DNA from 4 places in the Franconibacter pulveris genome. Region 1 is predicted to be linked to each of the others. Evidence: predicted binding sites of a transcription regulator. Region 1 holds the regulator's gene; each other region holds the start of a gene.
The links. The regulator CRP, encoded in region 1, controls carbon source genes, mostly activating them, when cyclic AMP is high. The targets are predictions, from matches to a motif close to ATGTGANNNNNNTCACAT.

Region 1 (4,835 bases):
GGTGGTTGAGCCCGTGCAAGGAGAAGGTGGCGTTACCGCCGCCACGCCAGCGTTTTTACAGGGGCTGCGCGAACTCTGCGACCAGCATCAGGCGCTGCTGGTGTTTGATGAAGTACAGAGCGGCATGGGCCGCACCGGCAAGCTTTTTACCTACATGCATTACGGCGTGACGCCAGACATTCTGACCAGCGCGAAGGCGCTTGGCGGCGGTTTCCCGGTAAGCGCGGTGCTGGCGACGCAGGATGTGGCCTCGGCATTTCACGTCGGCTCGCATGGCTCCACCTATGGCGGCAACCCGCTGGCCTGCGCGGTGGCGGGCGCGGCGTTTGATATCATCAACACGCCGGAGGTGCTGGATGGCGTTAACGCGAAGCGCGAGCAGTTTGTACGCCACCTGCGCGCTATCGACGAGCAGTACAACCTTTTCAGCGACATTCGCGGAATGGGCCTGCTGATTGGCGCGGAGCTGAAGCCCGCTTATAAAGGCCGTGCGCGGGATTTCCTCTACGCCGCCGCCAGTGAAGGGCTGATGGTGCTGAACGCCGGGCCGGATGTGATGCGCTTCGCGCCGTCGCTGGTAGTGGAAAGCGAGGATATCGACGAAGGGATGGCGCGCTTCGCGAAAGCCGTAGCGCGCGTAACAGGCTAATCAGCCCAGACGGCGCTTAAGCCAGATGCCGTGATGCGGCCGCTGACGCCATGCCACCGAAGAGATTGTGTGCATGGTGTTCAGGTGGCCGAGAATACGGTGCACATGCTGTTCCATGACGCTCAACGCAGTATCCGGCAGCGTCTCTGGCCCCTCCAGAATGTTCGCGTCGTGGGATTCCCCCGGCGCATCATATTCCAGCCGTTGCTGGCAGCGCTGCAACGCAATTTCACAGGACTCCAGATAACGCGCCGCCAGTTCCGGCGTCAGCATATGGTGCTCGCGCGCCATCGTCGTCATGGCGTTGATATGCTCAACGATAAACTGGCTGTGCGTAACCCAAAGCTTCATATCATCCAGGTAGTGGGCGTTGAAGCCAGGTTCCTGCATCGCCTGGTTCAGCGAGTTATAAAGTGCGTTATGCGCCTGGTTGACGCGCATCCGCTGCCAGGCAAGCGGCGCAGGCTGCGGGTCGCCGCTCAGGATAAGGCGCAGCGCCTCCTGGTCCGCCTCCAGCGCGTCGTGGGCGTTCTGGCGTAGCAGCCCGCTTTGCCATTGCGGCCACAGCCAGACCATACCGCCGAAAGCGATAAAGCAACCAATCAACGTGTCGATAAGCCGGGTGACGATAAACTGTTCGCCGTTCAGCGACAGCAGCTGTAAGGAGTAAACCGCCGTCACCGTGAAGCCAATCATCGCCCAGCCGTAGTTTTTGCGGATGATAAGGTAGCTAATCAGCGTGATAGCCAGCATCACCAGCAGCATGTAGCCCTGCGGCACATGCAGGTGCAGCGTGACGCCCGCGATGATTAACCCCGCCAGCGTGCCGGCCGCTCGCTGGAGAATGCGCACCCGCGTCGCCCCGTAGCCATTCTGCGTCACAAACATCACGGTCATGAGGATCCAGTACGGTTTTGGCAGATGGAATGCGTTGCCGACGAGGCTTGCGATGCTCAGCATCACTCCCAGCCGCGCGGCGTTGCGCAGAGCGGCGGATTTGAGCGAAAGGTAGCTTTTCAGCGCCGGGAATAGCGGCAGCCGTTTCTGCCGGTCGGCCATCAGGTCGCGGGCATAGAGCGGACGCTGGGTGCGCAGGATGCGGGCGATGCGGCTGAAGTGGTATTCGCAGAAATGACCGACAAGGTTGTCCGGGTGCTGACGGGCGATTTTCTCCAGCGCGGCGATTTGCTTATCCATGGCGAAACGCTGCGGATAGCGATGGTAGAGGATGTCGTCGGCCATAACGCGCAGGCGCGCGCTAATGGTCTGTGCGTTCCAGCGGATCACCGCCTCGGCGTGGCTGCGCTCCACCAACTTTTGCACCTCCTCCGGCTGATGCAGGCTGACCGAAATATGCTCCTGCAAATCCAGCGCCATCTGGAAGGTGCGCAGCAGACGCTTATAGCCGCTCTGTTTCCCGGCCGCCAGCATGTGCAACTGTTGATAGCACTGGCTGATAAGGTCCACTACTTTTTGTTGATGCGTAAGCAGCGGGGGCAGGGCAGTTTCCGGGTCGGTATGCTGCGTCAGCAGGTTATATTTCGCTTCGCAATAGTCCGCCAACTGGCGATACAGCAGGCTTAGCGACTCGCGAAGCGGCTGCTCGCGCCACAGCCAGAACCAGAACCAGTTAAACAGCCCGTACCAGAGCGTGCCGAAAATATAGAGCAGGATAGGCTCCCAGACTGGCATGTTCCCCGCGAGGCTTAGCGTAAAAATGGCGGCGATAAGCGAAGCGGGCAGCAACCGGGCATGCAGCGAGCTTATCTCCGCCGTCACGCCAAGCAGCAGCGCCATGCCTAAAAAGATAAGCGGCAGCGGCAGATTGTTCGCCAGTAACAGTTGCACGGTAAAACTGCTGACGGCAAAGAGCGAAGCGCCGACCGCCAGACGTTTGAAAAAGCGCTTGTGGGGCGTGTCGAGCCCGGCGATGTTGCAGCAGGCAGGCACCAGCGAAAAAAGCAGGCCCTGTTGCAGATGGCCCAGCAGCAACCCAACCGCCACCGGCAGACACAGGATCAGCGTCTGACGCAGGGCGTAGTTCACTTCCGGGTGATAAATGAGACGGCGAAACATAGAGGTAAGTGTAGAAACAAAAACGGCGTGTTACCGAAGCGACACGCCGTTTTTTTATGGCGGTTTAGCGGGTGCCGTAAACCACGATGGTCTTACCGTGCGCGGAGATCAGGTTTTGATCTTCGAGCATTTTCAGGATGCGACCGACGGTTTCGCGGGAGCAACCCACAATCTGGCCGATTTCCTGACGGGTGATTTTAATTTGCATGCCGTCGGGATGGGTCATGGCGTCCGGCTGTTTCGCCAGGTTGAGCAACGTCTGGGCGATGCGGCCCGTCACGTCGAGGAACGCCAGGTTGCCGACTTTTTCAGAGGTGACTTGCAGACGACGCGCCATCTGCGAAGAGAGGCGCATCAGGATGTCCGGGTTCACCTGGATAAGCTGGCGGAATTTCTTATAGGAAATCTCGGCGACTTCGCAAGCAGTCTTGGCGCGAACCCAGGCGCTGCGCTCCTGGCCCTCTTCAAACAGGCCCAGTTCGCCGATAAAGTCTCCCTGATTCAGATACGAGAGGATCATCTCCTTGCCCTCTTCGTCTTTGATCAGCACTGCCACTGAGCCTTTAACGATGTAATACAACGTTTCCGCTTTTTCACCCTGGTGAATCAGCGTGCTCTTCGATGGGTACTTATGAATGTGGCAATGTGACAAGAACCATTCGAGAGTCGGGTCTGTTTGCGGTTTGCCAAGCACCATGCGCTGTTATCCTCTGTTTAAACTGGCTCCAAAGACGGGGCGCGGGTCCCCCATCTGGCTTTGCAATCATTATCTTCCCGCATCCCGGGAAGTTGGCTGTCCATGTCGTCGCAGCCGGTAAATTGTCTTGTCCTCTGCATACATGCATAACATCAATGTATCGCCGCAGCATCCAGACTGTTTTAGCATAGCTTTTCATGGGTGTCTTCTATTGTCTCGTTTCAGCTTGACGCAGGTCGCCCTTCCGTTGCCTCTTTCGTAACTGGCGCGTAATCTGTCAAAAATTTTTATACATCGGAGTGATGATTATGCAGGCACGAGTAAAGTGGGTTGAGGGATTGACGTTTCTGGGCGAATCCGCTTCAGGGCACCAAATCCTGATGGACGGTAATTCCGGCGATAAAGCGCCAAGCCCGATGGAAATGGTGCTGATGGCGGCAGGCGGTTGCAGCGCTATCGACGTGGTGTCTATTTTGCAAAAAGGGCGTCATGACGTTCAGGATTGCGAAGTGAAACTGACCTCAGAACGCCGCGAAGAGGCGCCGCGTTTGTTCACTCACATTAACCTGCACTTTATCGTAACGGGTAAGGCGCTGAAGGAGGCGGCTGTGGCGCGCGCGGTGGATCTCTCCGCTGAGAAATATTGCTCTGTGGCGCTGATGCTCGGCAAAGCGGTCAACATCACCCACTCTTATGAAGTGGTGGAAGCCTGACGCGGGGCGGCGTCAGCCGCCTTATTCAATTTTTTTCCCTTCCATCAATCGCTGCACCAGCGGCAGCATAATTAATTCCATCGCCAGCCCCATCTTGCCGCCGGGAACGACAAGCGTATTGATGTGAGAAATGAAAGAACCCTGAAGCATGGCGAGCAGCCAGGGGTAATCAATCCCTTCAAGGTTGCGAAAGTGGATAACCACAAAGCTTTCATCGAGCGAAGGAATGCCTTTCGCCGCGAAGGGGTTAGACGTATCCACCGTCGGCACGCGCTGGAAATTAATATGGGTGCGGGAAAACTGCGGCGTGATGTAGTTAATGTAATCTTCCATTGATCGCACCACGGAATCCATCACCGCCTCGCGTGAATGCCCTCGCTCGCTGGTATCGCGAATCAGCTTTTGGATCCACTCAAGGTTGACGATAGGCACTACGCCCACCAGCAAATCTACATGCTGCGCCACGTTGTGATGCGGCGTGACCACGCCGCCGTGCAGCCCTTCATAAAACAGCACGTCGGTAGGCTCCGGCAGCGGCTGCCAGGGCGTAAAGGTGCCCGGCACCTGGTTCCACGGCACCGCTTCATCATAGGTATGCAGGTATTTGCGCGATTTCCCCTGGCCGCTGCGGCCATACTCGATAAAGGTTTGTTCAAGCAGGCCAAAGTCGTTGGCGTCGGGGCCAAAATAGCTGATATGC
Region 2 (4,835 bases), 2.0 Mb from region 1:
AAGCTGTTTTTTGTCACCAGAGTACGGCCGTCAACGCCCATGCCGCCAATGGACTCGGTAGCCCAGATCGGGTCGCCAGAGAACAGCTCGTCATATTCCGGAGTACGCAGGAAGCGAACCATACGCAGTTTCATGACCAGGTGGTCAATCATTTCCTGAGCGTCTTGCTCGGTGATTTTGCCTGCTTTCAGGTCGCGCTCAATGTAAACATCCAGGAAGGTGGAGACACGACCAAAGGACATTGCCGCACCGTTCTGAGATTTTACCGCCGCCAGATAGCCGAAATAGGTCCACTGTACTGCTTCTTGCGCGTTAGTTGCCGGACCGGAGATATCGCAACCATATTTCGCCGCCATCTCTTTGATCTGGCCCAGAGCGCGATGCTGTTCAGCAATTTCTTCACGCAGACGAATAGTGGCTTCGAGGTTTACACCGTTTTCCAGATCCTGCTGCAGAGAAGCAAACTGCGCGAATTTGTCTTTCATCAGGTAGTCGATACCGTACAGCGCAACGCGACGGTAGTCGCCGATGATACGGCCGCGGCCATAGGCATCCGGCAGACCGGTCAACACGCCAGATTTACGGCAGCGCAGGATATCCGGCGTATAAACGTCGAATACGCCCTGGTTATGGGTTTTACGGTATTCAGTGAAGATTTTTTTCAGTGCCGGATCCAGCTCGCGTTCGTACGCTTTGCAGGAACTTTCCACCATTTTGATACCGCCGAACGGAATGATGGCGCGTTTGAGCGGCGCTTCAGTTTGCAGACCGACGATTTTTTCGAGGGCTTTGTTGATATAGCCCGCGTCATGAGAGGTGATGGTGGAGGCGACAGAAGTGTCGAAGTCGACTGGCGCGTGAGTGCGGTTTTCCAGTTTGACGCCTTCCATTACTTTGTCCCACAGCTTGGTAGTTGCATCAGTTGCACCTGCCAGGAAGGACTCATCACCCTCGTACGGGGTGTAGTTTTTCTGGATGAAGTCACGTACGTTGACTTCATTTTGCCAGTCGCCTTTAGCAAAACCTTCCCAGGCTGTGGCTAATTTTTCATTAAGCTCGGACATGTTACACCTACCTTCTTAAGTGGATTTTTTATTTACTGCCTGGAATGACCATTAATGATGGTCGTCGCCACGCAGATAAATGACCCAGTACGTCAATCCGACTAATAAACCACCACCGATAATATTACCGATTGTCACCGGAATCAGGTTATCCACGATGAAATTTATGATAGTCAGATGAGAAAATTGGTCCGGAGACGAACCGACGGCGGTCCAGAATTCCGGGCTGGCGAAATCACGAATAACGATGCCCATCGGGATCATAAACATATTCGCGATACTGTGTTCGAAGCCGCTGGCTACAAACATGGCAACCGGCAAAATCATAATGAAAGCTTTATCTACGAGGCTGCGACCGGAATAGCTCATCCAGACCGCCAGGCAGACCATCAGGTTCGCCAGGATGCCGAGGCTCACAGCCTCAATAAAGGTGTGATGCAATTTGTGGTCTGCCGTCTGCAGGACGTTAAGTCCCCACGCGCCGTTAGCGGTCATATACTCACCCGACAGCCACATCAGAAGAACAAAGAGAAGCGCGCCGATCAGGTTGCCGATATAGACGTTTAACCAGTTGCGCGCCAGTTGACCCCAGGTTATACGGCCGCTGGCTTTCGCTACCACGATTAAAACGGTCGAGGTAAAGAGATCGGCGCCGCAAATAACACAAAGAATTAAGCCAAGTGAGAAACAAATGCCGCCGATAAGTTTCGCCATGCCAAAGGGCATCGTGGCGGCGCCTGTCGTAGCGGTAATATAGAAAACAAAAGCAATGGAGATGAAGACACCTGCCGTTATCGCCAAATAAAAGGTTTTCAGCGGATGTTTCGTTGCTTTATAGACACCAGCCTCCTCGGCAACTTTCGCCATCGCAGCTGGAAGTAATAGATCAAAAGGGTTGTCAGCTTTCACACTAACTCTCTCTTTATTCAGTCGGCGAGGAGATACTAACAAAGCATTATAGAGTAAAATTTGATGTGGATCATAACTCGCCAGGTTTATAGGCCTGAAAACAGCATGGGGATAGGCTATTTTCAGATTAACTAATTGATTATCCTGATAAAAAAATATTTTAAAAATTATTATAAGAGTTGAATTATTTTCTGCGGCCTCCTTTGAAATCGTTAATCAATATGTAGTATTGACGAAAAAAGGTAACAAAGGACACGTTGGTTAAATTAATTTTTCACCTTAATTTAACTTAACAATTACATAAGAATTAATTTCGATAAGAATAAAAAACGGGGCAATAAAATTGCCCCGTCTTATTAATTAAACATACGCTTATGAAAGCATTATAGATATGCGTTATATCAATTAACGTTCCAGTAAGATGCTTTAGCGCGCTGTAATTTTTCATAAGCGGCGAGCAGCGCCTGATGCGCAGGGAACGCATGCAAATCAGCGTCAACAGGCTGCAGGCCATAAAAAGGCGCTTCGCCGCTTACCGCCGCGCTGGCCGCTTCTACCGCCTCTTTGCCGTACATACGTTCAAACGCATGCAGATACTGAAGCGGCTCACGATCTTCTTCCTGCGCCAACAGCAACAGAGTTTGCAGGCAGCGGTAGTAATTAGCGCGCTCGGCGGTAAAGACAGAGGCATTAAACTCCATAGTCCATTCAGTCCAGATCAGCGCCTGATCCATATCGCCGCCCGCCAGCGCCAGCATCGCTTTCAGTTCGCCGATGCGCAATGTGTACCAACCGTTATCTTTGCCGGTCGCCAGACCCAGCAGTTCGCGCACGCGAGTAAAATCGTCATGACCTTCCTCATCAAGCTGCGCGATGAGGTTCAGATAGTCTTCTTTATCCCACTCGCTGCCTGGCAGGGCGAGCAGCGTTTCGCGCAAGTGAGCGCCCATGCTGTTATTAGCGAGCAGCAAATCTTCTGCAGGGTAGATGTCAGACATGCCCGGTACGAGGATGCGACAAGCGTAAACGTCAAGGTGCTCGTAATCGGCGATATAAACTTCTTTGTCTTCCGCCTGGAAAATGGCCATCAGGGTGGCGAATTCTTCTTCAGTGGAGCCGGCGAAGCTCCAGTCAACGAACGGATAATCGGCGTCCTGCTTGAACATATCCCAGGAAATCAGGCCGCTGGAGTCGATGAAGTGCGTCTCGAGGTTAGCATGTTCAGCGACTTCTTCATCATCAAATGTCGGCGGTGTAAAGACATCCAGATCCTTGAGGCTGCGGCCTTGCAACAGCTCGGTTACGGTACGTTCAAGCGCCACGCCGAAATCAGGATGCGCGCCGAAAGAGGCGAAACAAGTACCGTTAGCCGGGTTAAACAGCACGACGCAGATAACCGGATACTGGCCGCCCAGCGAGCCGTCGTAGGCGAAAATCGGGAAGCCTTCGGCTTCTAATTTTTCTATTGCTGCAACCACGCCTGGATAACGCGCCAGCACCTCGGCGGGAATTTCCGGCAGGCTGATGCTCTCGGCGATAATGCGGTTTTTGATATGGCGCTCGAAGACTTCTGAAAGTCCCTGTACGCGCGCTTCGTTACGCGTGTTGCCTGCCGACATACCGTTAGACACATAAAGGTTGCCCACGATATTCATCGGAATATAGACGGTCTCTTCATCAGACTGGCGCGTAAAAGGCAGGGCGCAAATCCCGCGATCTTCATTACCCGACTGCAAATCCACCAGCATGCTGGCGGTCAGTTCGTTCTCCGGATCGTAAAAATCACGCAGGCGCGCGTCCAGTATCCCGTCTGGCAGACTGTCGTCCTGCGGAATAGCGAACCATTTTTCGTTCGGGTAATGCACGAACGGGCCGTTGGCGATCGTGTCGCCCAGCCAAAAATCTGCAAAAAAGTAGTTAGTGGAGAGGCGTTCAAAGTACTCGCCAAGGGCGGAGGCGAGCGCCGCTTTTTTTGTCGCTCCTTTACCGTTGGTGAAGCACAGCGCGCAATCTTTATCGCGAATATGCACAGACCAGACGTTCGGCACCGGATTGAGCCACGAAGCTTCTTCGATATTAAAACCGAGATCGGTGAGTTTTTGCTGGAAGCGAGCGATGGAGTCTTCCAGAGCGGCGTCTTTGCCGGGAATGAAGGTTTGAGTCATGGGATCCACTTTTATCGTACGCAAAGCGCGCAATGATACGGGTTTTACCTTACTTGCGCTATCGCAGGCCGCAGGCAGGCAAAAATAAATCTTCGCGCTATGCTTGGGTAAAGTAACCTACTGTTATGGCAATAAAATATGAAAGCTTTTGACTTGCATCGAATGGCGCTGGACAAAGCCCCGCTGGAATTTTTAGGCGAGGTAGCGCTGCGCAGTCTCTATACCTTTATATTGGTTTTTATCTTTCTCAAGCTTACCGGACGGCGCGGCGTGCGCCAGATGTCACTGTTCGAAGTGTTAATCATCCTGACGCTTGGCTCGGCGGCAGGCGACGTGGCGTTTTATGATGACGTGCCGATGGTGCCGGTTTTTGTGGTCTTCGTCACGTTGGCCCTGCTTTATCGCCTGGCGATGTGGCTGATGGCGCACAGCGAAAAAATGGAAGATCTGCTTGAGGGAAAACCGCGCAACATCATCGAAGAGGGGGAGCTTGCCTGGGAAAAGCTCAAACATGAAAACATGACGGAATTTGAGTTTTTTATGGAGTTGCGCCTGCGGGGCGTTGAGCATTTAGGTCAGGTCCGGCTCGCTATTCTCGAAACCAACGGCCAGATAAGCGTTTATTTCTACCCTGATGAAGAGGTGCGTCCTGGACTCTCTATTCTTCCGAGTTATTGTCGCGAGCGGTTTGTCGTTA
Region 3 (4,835 bases), 1.1 Mb from region 1:
CGTCTTTCATCTCTTTGATGGTGGCGTCAAACAATGCGTCGAGGCCGGTGGCTTTCACCTTTTTGGTGATGCCCATATTGGCGTAAATGTCCGCAATTTTACCCACGGAAACCACCTGGCCGCCCTTCTCGTCCACCAGTTTTTTCAGCACGACAGGTGACGGCGGTTCAACCGCCAGGTCGTGGCGGTTGCCGGTGCGCTGGAAGTTACCCGCTTTGTCGCCGACAAACGGACGCGCGATGACGCGGCCAATGTTATAGCCGCCTTCGGTCAGCTCTTCACGGGCGATTTCGCACAGCTTATAGAGCCTGTCGAGGCCAAAGGTCTCTTCATGGCAGGCAATCTGGAAAACCGAGTCGGCGGAGGTGTAGAAAATCGGCTTGCCGGTTTTCATATGTTCTTCGCCCAGCTCATCCAGAATCACAGTGCCGGAGGAGTGGCAGTTGCCGAGATAACCTGGCAGATCCGCACGCTCAACCAGTTTGTCGAGCAGCTCCTGCGGGAAACTGTTTTTCTCGTCGGTGAAATAGCCCCAGTCGAACAGCACCGGCACACCGGCGATTTCCCAGTGGCCTGACGGGGTGTCTTTACCGGAAGAGAGTTCATGCGCCCAGGCGTAGGCGCCGGTGATTTCCGCTTCGCCATCCATACCTGCGGGGATAAAACCGGTCGCGCCTTCATGCGCTTTCGCCAGACCCAGTCTGGTCAGATTCGGCAGATAAAGCGGGCCCTGGCGGCCGTTATCCGCCTCGCCCTTCGCGCAGGCCTCGGCGATATGGCCGAGGGTATCGGAACCCGCGTCGCCAAAGCGTTCCGCGTCTTCCGTTGCGCCAATTCCGAAAGAGTCCAGCACCATAATAAATGCACGTTTCATATGTTCTCCGTACCTTTTGCGCTGTAAAAAAATGATCAGATCAGTATGCCACTTATTGGCTGATTCTGCGATAGACAACCGGCGAGCTTTCCGGTGCGGCATCGTTAATTTTGATTGCCGCTTTTACCGCTTCCGCCGCCTGTTTCCAGTTCGCTTCACTGCTGGCGTGAATGATAGCCAGTGGACGCTCGCCATCGACCTTCTCGCCAAGGCGCGCCATGTCGGTGAAGCCGACGCTGTAGTCAATGCGGTCTGAGGCCTGGCGACGACCGCCGCCCATGGAAACCACCGCCATACCGAGCGCGCGGGTGTCCATTTCGCTGACGAAACCGGCGCGATCGGCGTAAACCGCTTTGCTCAACATCGCGGTCGGCAGGTAGCGATCGTAATGTTCAATAAAATCGCCCGGCCCTTTCTGCGCCGCGACCATACGGCCGAAGATTTCCGCCGCGCTGCCGTTATCCAGCGCCGCCTGAAGCTTGCCGCGCGCATCGGCTTCGTCTTTCGCAAGCTGGCCGGAGATGAGCATCTCCACGCACAGCGCCATGGTCACTTCATACAGACGGGGATTGCGGTACTCGCCGGTCAGGAAGCGCACCGCTTCACGCACTTCCACCGCATTACCGGCGCTGGAAGCCAGCACCTGGTTCATGTCGGTGAGCAGCGCCGTGGTGCGCACGCCCGCGCCGTTGGCGACACCGACAATCGCTTCCGCCAGCTCTTTTGAAAGCTCCCAGGTCGGCATAAACGCCCCGCTGCCGACCTTCACATCCATGACCAGCGCGTCCAGCCCCTCAGCGAGCTTTTTCGCAAGGATAGAGCCAGTAATAAGCGGAATAGAATCGACCGTGGCGGTAATGTCGCGGGTGGCGTAAAAGCGCTTGTCGGCAGGCGCCAGCGAGTTGGTCTGGCCGATAATCGCCACGCCGACCTCTTTAATAATCTGACGAAAGCGGTTGTCATCCGGGAAAATATCGAAGCCAGGAATGGCTTCCAGCTTGTCGAGCGTGCCGCCGGTATGGCCAAGGCCGCGCCCGGAAATCATGGGAATGTAGCCGCCGCAGGCCGCCACCATCGGACCGAGCATCAGCGAAGTGACATCGCCCACGCCGCCAGTCGAGTGTTTATCGACAATCGGGCCATTCAGGTTGAGGCTCTTCCACTCCAGCACGGTTCCTGAGTCTCGCATCGCCATGGTCAGCGATACGCGTTCAGGCATCGTCATATCGTGAAAGAAAATGGTCATCGCCAGCGCGGCGATTTGCCCTTCGGAAACCGTGTTATCGCGAATGCCGTTGATAAAAAAGCGAATCTCTTCATCGCTCAGCGGCTGGCCATCGCGTTTTTTTCGAATAATTTCTTGTGCGAGAAACAAGGTAACCCCCTGACGTCATCAGGTTAAAAACGGCGGTGACCCGCCGCAGAAGAGATTAGTACTGGCTGGCGCTTTTGCCGTCGCCGTGGCCGAGCGCTTTCAGCAGGCTTGCCAGCAGGCTGGAAGCGCCGAAACGGTAGTGACGGGCATCGGCCCAGTCAGCGCCGAAAAGCGCATCCGCCACCGCCAGGTATTTAGCCGCGTCTTCCGCCGTGCGCACGCCGCCCGCCGGTTTGAAACCTACGCTTTCCTGAACGCCCATATCGCGGATCGTTTCCAGCATAATGCGGGCGCTTTCCGGCGTGGCGTTAACCGGCACTTTACCGGTAGAGGTTTTAATGAAGTCGGCGCCCGCTTTGATAGCGATTTCTGACGCTTTGCGGATTAACGCTTCTTCCTTCAGCTCGCCAGTTTCGATGATCACTTTCAACAGCACCTTAGCCGCCGCGCACGCGTCCTTACAGGCTTTAACCAGGTCAAAACCCACCTGCTCATTACCGGCGATAAGCGCGCGATACGGGAACACGACGTCCACTTCATCCGCGCCATACGCGATGGCCGCACGGGTTTCCGCCAGCGCTATCTCAATGTCGTCGTTGCCGTGCGGGAAGTTAGTCACGGTCGCGATACGAATATCCGGCGTCCCCTGCGCTTTCAGGGTTTTACGAGCAATGGGAATAAAGCGCGGATAAATGCAGATGGCGGCGGTGTTGCCAACCGGGGTTTTCGCCTGATGACAAAGCGCAATCACCTTTTCGTCGGTGTCGTCGTCATTCAGGGTAGTGAGATCCATCAGTTGCAGCGCACGCAGGCTGCTTTTGGTCAAATCAGTCATAAAAATCTCCAACAAAAAAATGTATCTCAGAGGAGAAACTCAACACGTTGGAGCGGGCTTGATTCCATGAAGAGGCGTGGCGCTAACCGCCAACACGTTAAGATCCTTCTCACCGCCGTTCACCACAGGGGATGTTAGAATTTTAACATCACCACTGAAAATGATTTTGTGTTGCGTTTCACAATTTGAAAAGCATGGATTGCATTCGTACAACCATTATATGTGATAAACATAACACTATGACAGCCTGAACACGGGCCATGTGTTAAAAATAGCCTGCTCGCCTGCGTCGGGTTGAGTGGACGGCAAATGTTATAATAATAACAAATGCATCAGCAGCGAGCGGTTTGTCGCCGTTAGAGTGAAGCGTAGCAAACCCGCGTTACGCGCAGGCGAACAACCTTCACAGGAGAGAAGAAAAACCCGGATTTCAGGCGGGAAAATCGAATAATTGCAGAGTATTTTGCAAAATGGTGTCGGCAATCAGTTCAGGCGGCTCAGGGCGCAGCTCACAAAGAACGTCAAACACGCCGTTTACTCGTTCCGGACGATTCGGCTGCCCCTGAAACCCGTTGAGCGGCATATCAGGCGCGTCGGTTTCCAGAAGCAGCGCTGAAAGCGGCAATTGCGCAATGACGTTGCGTGTTTTACTGGCGCGGGGATAGGTGATAGTGCCGCCCACGCCAATCCGATAGCCCATTTCAACAAAACGCTGCGCCTGTTGCAGGCTGCCTGCGAAACCGTGCACCACCCCTTTACGCGGCAGGTCGTGCCGCTTCAGATGCATCGCCAGCTTATCGTGAGTGCGGCGGGAGTGAAGAATAACCGGCAGTTCATACCGTTTAGCCAGCTGCAACTGCGCGTCGAGTATCGCTTCCTGGCGCTCAAACAGCGGGTTCTCCATATAGAGATCGAGGCCAATCTCGCCTATCGCCACCATTTTCTGCGGCCGGTTTTGCAAGTGGTGTTCGAGCAACGCCAGCGCCGCGTCGTTATGTTTGTAAATCACGATGGGATGCAGACCGAGCGCGGCATGAATGCCTTTATGCTCCTCAGCAAGCGACAGCACAGTGGCGAAACGCTCGGCTTCAATAGCGGGTAAGATTATTTTCTCCACGCCTGCCTGCGCCGCCTGCTCAAGGCTTCTCGCCTCGTCGCCGGGAAAAGGCGCAAAATCAAAATGGCAATGGGTGTCGATAAAGCGCCGCATCAGGCCAGATCCTCGTTATCAAAAGCCGCATCGTTAGCCTCCGGCGCAAAAAGCGGCGTCGTAGCGACCACGTCGTTGGCAACGGTAGCTGGCGGCACCACGAGCGTAGGCGGCGTCGCCATCCGATGACGATGCAGCGGCGGCTTCGAGGTCAGAAGCTTACCGACTGTCGCCAGGAAGTAACGCCCGCACAGACGGCCAGTTTTATAATCCGCCATCAGCGCCGGCAAACGGCTGCCAAGCGCCATGCTCATCAGCGGTTTAGGCGGGTATATTTCAAAAATACGCAGCTTGCCGGGGGGCTTTTCAATAAATTCCTGAATGGCGCGATAGCTGGTTTCATGGTGCTGCACCAGGTTTAATAGCGGCTGCAGGCTGCTGTCGGTGAGCCAGCGCTCCATGCGTTTAAACCACTGCGGGGTGTAATACATTTGCGAAGGCACAGTGCGGATAACCACCAGGGTGGTTGCCCCTCTGCGCGCCGCTTCCTGCACCGGAATAGCGTCGCTAATGCCACCATCCTGGTAGCTTACGCCATCCA
Region 4 (4,835 bases), 250 kb from region 1:
TTCTTTAATGATTTCAGCGACCACGTCGCTACCTGCGTCGAGGCCGGAAATCTGCACCAGCGTCTCTTTCGGGCCCTGTTTCTCGATAAGCTCAGCCAGCTCTTGCGCTTGCGGATCTTGCTCGCTGCGGTAGTGCATCGCGGCGGCAATCCCTTTCACCAGATTATGGTGAGGCAGATTGTATTCCAGCGTGCCGAGCAGCGGTTTAATTAAGCGATCCCCGGCGTTCAGCTTGCGCAGCGGCTGACGGCCTACGCGCTCCACATCATCTTTCAGATACGGGTTTTCGAAGCGGCCAAGAATTTTTTCGATATAGGCCGCGTGCTTCGCGTCGTCAAAACCGTAGCGCGCGATCAGCACCGCGCCGCTCTCTTCCATCGCGCCTCTGACCACAAGGCGAATTTTCTCGTCCAGGATGGCGTCGCGAATGGTCTGATGACCGGTCAGTTTTCCGAGGTACGCGGTTATAGCATGTCCGGTGTTTAGCGTGAAGAGCTTACGCTCGACAAAAGCCATCAGGTTCTCGGTGGGCTCCATACCCGCAATGGCCGGCAGTTGGCCTTTGAATTGCGTTTTATCGACAATCCACTCGCTAAAAGTTTCTACGGTCACTTCCAGCGGGTCGTTGCTGGCGGACGCGGCTGGCGGCACGATGCGGTCCACGGCGGAGTCGACAAAGCCTACGTGCTCTTCCATCCAGGCGATATCTTCCTGCGACAGCGCTTTCAGCACATGATCTTTTAACTGCGAAGTGCCGCGCACCATGTTTTCACACGCGATGATATTGAGCGGCTGGTTGTTGCCCTGCGCTTTGCGCTTCGTCAGGCCTTTGGCAATCGTCGGCGCGATACGCTCCAGGATTACCGGGCCGACGGCGGTCGTCACCAGGTCAACCTGCGCGATAAGCTCGACCACTTCTTCGCCCGCGCTGCTGACTGCGCTTACGCCCGATACGGTCTCGACCTGCTCCTGTTCGCCGACCACGTGAACCTGATAGCTGCGCCGTGCGTTCAACGCGTCCAGCACCGCCTGGTTTACGTCAGCGAAAGTCAGTTCAATGCCCGCGTCCGCTAACAGTTTGCCGATAAAGCCACGTCCAATATTACCTGCGCCGAAATGTAATGCTTTCATTGTCTGAACCCTTCTTAAACTTGAGTCGTTCGCCCGAGAGGGCTGGGGAAAGAGGTGTTGCAGAAACTCCCTTTCCCTTGCCCTCTCCCGAGGGGGAGAGGGAAGGGTTGCCCTGGTGCAGGCAAAACCTTCAACGCTAAAAGGGAGAGGGGCCGTCGCCCTCTCCCTGATACATCAGGCCGCTTTTTTACCGGCCAGCAGATCAAGCACTTCCTGAACGTTGGTGGTGTGCGCCAGACGCTCAATTACGCTCTCGTCATCCAGCGCGTTAGTCAGGCTGGTGATAACCTGGATATGTTCATTGTTACGCGCCGCGATGCCGATCACCAGACGGGCGATATCGTCTTCTTCTTCGCCGAAGCGTACACCCTGCGGATACTGGCAGAAGACGACGCCGGTTTTCAGTACGCGATCTTTCGCTTCAACGGTGCCGTGCGGAACGGCGATAGACTCGCCAAGGTAAGTCGGGGTCAGCTTTTCACGCTCCAGCATCGCCTCAACATATTCCGGCTGCACATAACCGCCTTTCACCAACTGCTCGCCTGCGAAACGGATGGCTTCTTCTTTGGTCGCCGCGGTACGGCCGAGGAAGATGTTTTCCGCGCCCAGCCTGAAGAGGTTGCTGCTGCTGTCGTCAAAGCTGTCCTGCAGACTGGTGCGCACTTTCGCTTCGTTGTCAGTATGGCGCTGCGCGGCAACCAGACGTTCGGTCAGGTTGGTGTACAGGCCGCTGTCGAGGAAGTTGGTCAGCGAAATGTGTTGCGCCTGCGGCGCCTGGCGCATAGCGCGCTCGGTCAAGTCGCGGTGGGTAATGACCACGTCCACGTCCGACGGCAGGCTGTTAATCGCGCTGTTGGTGACAGAGATATTGCTCAGGCCAGCATCCTGCACTTTCTTACGCAGCACGCCCGCGCCCATGGCGCTGGAGCCCATACCGGCGTCGCAGGCGACGATGATTTTACGCACGTGGCTCAGGTCGTTACTCACGTCGCCAGCCGCCAGCGGGGTGGCTGCCGTCGCGCCTTTGGACTGCGCTTTCATATCGTGCATGCGACGGGTCGCCGCTTCCAGATCGTCTTCTTCTTTCACCTTGCTGGTTTTCAGCAGGATAGCGGAGATAACGAAGGAAACCGCCATGGCCGCAAAGATAGCCGCGAGGTTCGCGAAGTAAGCGCCTTTCGGGGTCATCGCCAGCACCGCCAGGATAGAACCCGGAGAAGCCGGAGAAACCAGGCCGCCGTTCAGCACGCTCAGGGTGAACACGCCAGTCATACCGCCGAGAATAACGGCGATCAGCAGACGCGGGTTCATCAACACGTACGGGAAGTAAATTTCGTGGATACCGCCCAGGAAGTGGATGATAGCCGCGCCGCCAGCAGACTGTTTAGCGCTGCCGCGACCGAAGAAAATGTAAGCCAGCAGCACGCCCATCCCCGGACCCGGGTTAGCTTCAATCAGGAAGAAGATAGACTTGCCAAGTTCGTGAGACTGCTGAATGCCCAGCGGCGAGAAGATGCCGTGGTTGATGGCGTTGTTAAGGAACAGGATTTTCGCCGGCTCAACAAAGATGGACGCCAGCGGCAGCATGTCGTGAACCACCATGAAGTTTACGCCCGCAGCCAGCGCTTTGGAGAGAACTTCAACAGCCGGACCGATGCCAAGGAACGCCAGAATCGCCAGGATCATGCCGATGATGCCAGCGGAGAAGTTGTTCACCAGCATTTCGAAACCGGATTTGATTTTGCCGTCAACCCAGCTGTCGAAATGTTTAATCGCCCAGCCGCCCAGCGGGCCGGCGATCATCGCGCCGAGGAACATCGGCATGTCGGCGCCAACGATAACGCCCATGGTGGTGATAGCGCCTACTACGCCGCCGCGGTCGCCGCCAACCAGACGGCCGCCGGTATAACCGATAAGCAGGGGCAGCAGATAGGTGATCATCGGACCCACGAGCTTCGCCAGCGTCTCGTTCGGCAGCCACCCAGTCGGAATAAATAATGCGGTGATAATACCCCACGCGATAAACGCGCCGATATTGGGCATTACCATATTGCTGAGAAAACGACCAAAGCTTTGCACTTTGATCTTGATATCGGATGACATAAAACACCCCTTCTTATGGTTACGCGCAGGCCAGCAGCCCGAGGTTTATTGTTAACGTGGCGGCAGAGGTAGCCGGCCGAATGCTCTGGATGACGCGAATCTGGCACCGAATAAGGCAACTGTCCAGATGGTGGGTTTAAGTGTGATCCATATCACATGAAGCGAGGGGTATCAGGGGCTTATTTAGTGATGTCCATCACAAAACATTCGTGTAAAAAAAGAACGATGGCGAATTTATGAACGTAAAAACGATGAAAACGTGAATATAGTCACATTTTTATGTGGCGTTTTTGTTTTTATTTTGTGATCTGAATCACATGCGATTTTTCCTTCTTTTTATGCTCTGTGATCGACCGCAAACTGCCTGGCGGCGCATTGCCGCGCTGTAATTTTATTACGCATGTACCCGGCCTCCGTATAGCGCGTTCCCGCCCGCCTGCTTTTAACGTAACCTGAGCCATACTTAGCCACTGTCGGCGTTGACGCATAAAGGAGCAGGCCATGAAGCTTATCGGTAGTTACACCAGCCCGTTTGTCCGGAAAATCTCGGTCATTCTGCTGGAGAAAGGCATTACCTTCGAGTTTGTTAATGAATCGCCTTACGCGGAGCAAAGCGGAGTGGCGCAATACAACCCGTTAGGCAAGGTGCCTGCGCTGGTGACCGACAGCGGCGAGCAGTGGTTCGATTCGTCGATTATCGCCGAATACCTGGAACTGCTCGAGGCTGAGCCAGCCCTGCTGCCGCGCGACCCGCATGAGGCGTTGAAAGTGCGTCAACTGGAAGCGCTGGCCGATGGCGTGATGGACGCCGGGCTGGTCCATGTACGTGAACTGCAGCGCCCGGCAGCGCAACAGTCGGAAACGGAGCTGCTGCGCCAGCGGGAGAAAATCAGCCGTGCGCTTGATGCGCTGGAGCAGCATGCCGCCAACGGCACGCTGAGCGCGGATAACCTTTCTGTCGCGACCATCGCGGCAGGCTGCGCCATCGGCTATCTTAACTTCCGCCGCGTTTCGCCGGGCTGGTGCGTTAATCGACCTCATCTGGTAAAGCTGGTGGAAACCTTATTCCAGCGCGAAAGCTTCGCCCGTACCGAGCCGCCGAAAACCTGAAGCTCTCCTTTCCCTTACCTCCCGGCGTAAACGCGCCGGGCTTCGCGTAAAGCGCTACGGCAACTGAATCTCCCGTTATTTGGTGGTAGATTAGCGCTAAATTCAGCCAACCTACATTTTTCATGACAAGCCAGACTTCTTCACTTTACAGCCAGCTGCCCGCCACGGACCGGCTGCTGCGCGCTGCGGCGTTTCAACCCGTGCTCGACAGCTACGGACACAGCCAGGTCGTGGGTATCCTGCGCACATTGCAGGATGAAGCGCGGCAGACCATTCGCGAAAGCCAGACGCTGCCCGACTGGTGCGCCGACTGGGCGAAAGAGACGGTTGCTCGCCTCCAGAGCCGCACGCAAAGCGCGCTACGCCCGGTTTACAACCTCTCAGGCACGGTGCTGCATACCAATCTTGGCCGCGCTTTGCAGGCGCAGACGGCGGTAGACGCCGTTATGCAGGCGATGCAGTCCCCCGTTACGCTGGAATACGATCTCGAC

Region 2: focA (formate transporter FocA) is a predicted target of CRP. The motif match lies at 2,032-2,049, and genes of this name have one in related genera.
Region 3: deoC (deoxyribose-phosphate aldolase) is a predicted target of CRP. The motif match lies at 3,305-3,322, and genes of this name have one in related genera.
Region 4: ACU4F7_RS21265 (PTS mannitol transporter subunit IICBA) is a predicted target of CRP. The motif match lies at 3,375-3,392, and genes of this name have one in related genera.

The regions. Positions count from the first base shown of each region.
Region 1 is NZ_CM165555.1:4,263,724-4,268,558, reverse strand. It holds gene argD (bifunctional acetylornithine/succinyldiaminopimelate transaminase) at 1-649, shown strand, start outside; gene ACU4F7_RS20230 (YccS/YhfK family putative transporter) at 650-2,725, opposite strand; gene crp (cAMP-activated global transcriptional regulator CRP) at 2,790-3,422, opposite strand; gene ACU4F7_RS20220 (OsmC family protein) at 3,731-4,135, shown strand; gene ACU4F7_RS20215 (phosphoribulokinase) at 4,157-4,835, opposite strand, start outside.
Region 2 is NZ_CM165555.1:1,586,436-1,591,270, forward strand. It holds gene pflB (formate C-acetyltransferase) at 1-1,064, opposite strand, end outside; gene focA (formate transporter FocA) at 1,116-1,973, opposite strand; gene ycaO (30S ribosomal protein S12 methylthiotransferase accessory factor YcaO) at 2,375-4,138, opposite strand; gene ACU4F7_RS07540 (DUF421 domain-containing protein) at 4,277-4,835, shown strand, end outside.
Region 3 is NZ_CM165555.1:640,487-645,321, reverse strand. It holds gene deoB (phosphopentomutase) at 1-874, opposite strand, end outside; gene deoA (thymidine phosphorylase) at 927-2,249, opposite strand; gene deoC (deoxyribose-phosphate aldolase) at 2,305-3,084, opposite strand; gene ACU4F7_RS03155 (TatD family hydrolase) at 3,515-4,297, opposite strand; gene ACU4F7_RS03150 (patatin-like phospholipase family protein) at 4,294-4,835, opposite strand, start outside.
Region 4 is NZ_CM165555.1:4,511,230-4,516,064, reverse strand. It holds gene mtlD (mannitol-1-phosphate 5-dehydrogenase) at 1-1,131, opposite strand, end outside; gene ACU4F7_RS21265 (PTS mannitol transporter subunit IICBA) at 1,306-3,234, opposite strand; gene ACU4F7_RS21260 (glutathione S-transferase) at 3,736-4,344, shown strand; gene selA (L-seryl-tRNA(Sec) selenium transferase) at 4,467-4,835, shown strand, end outside.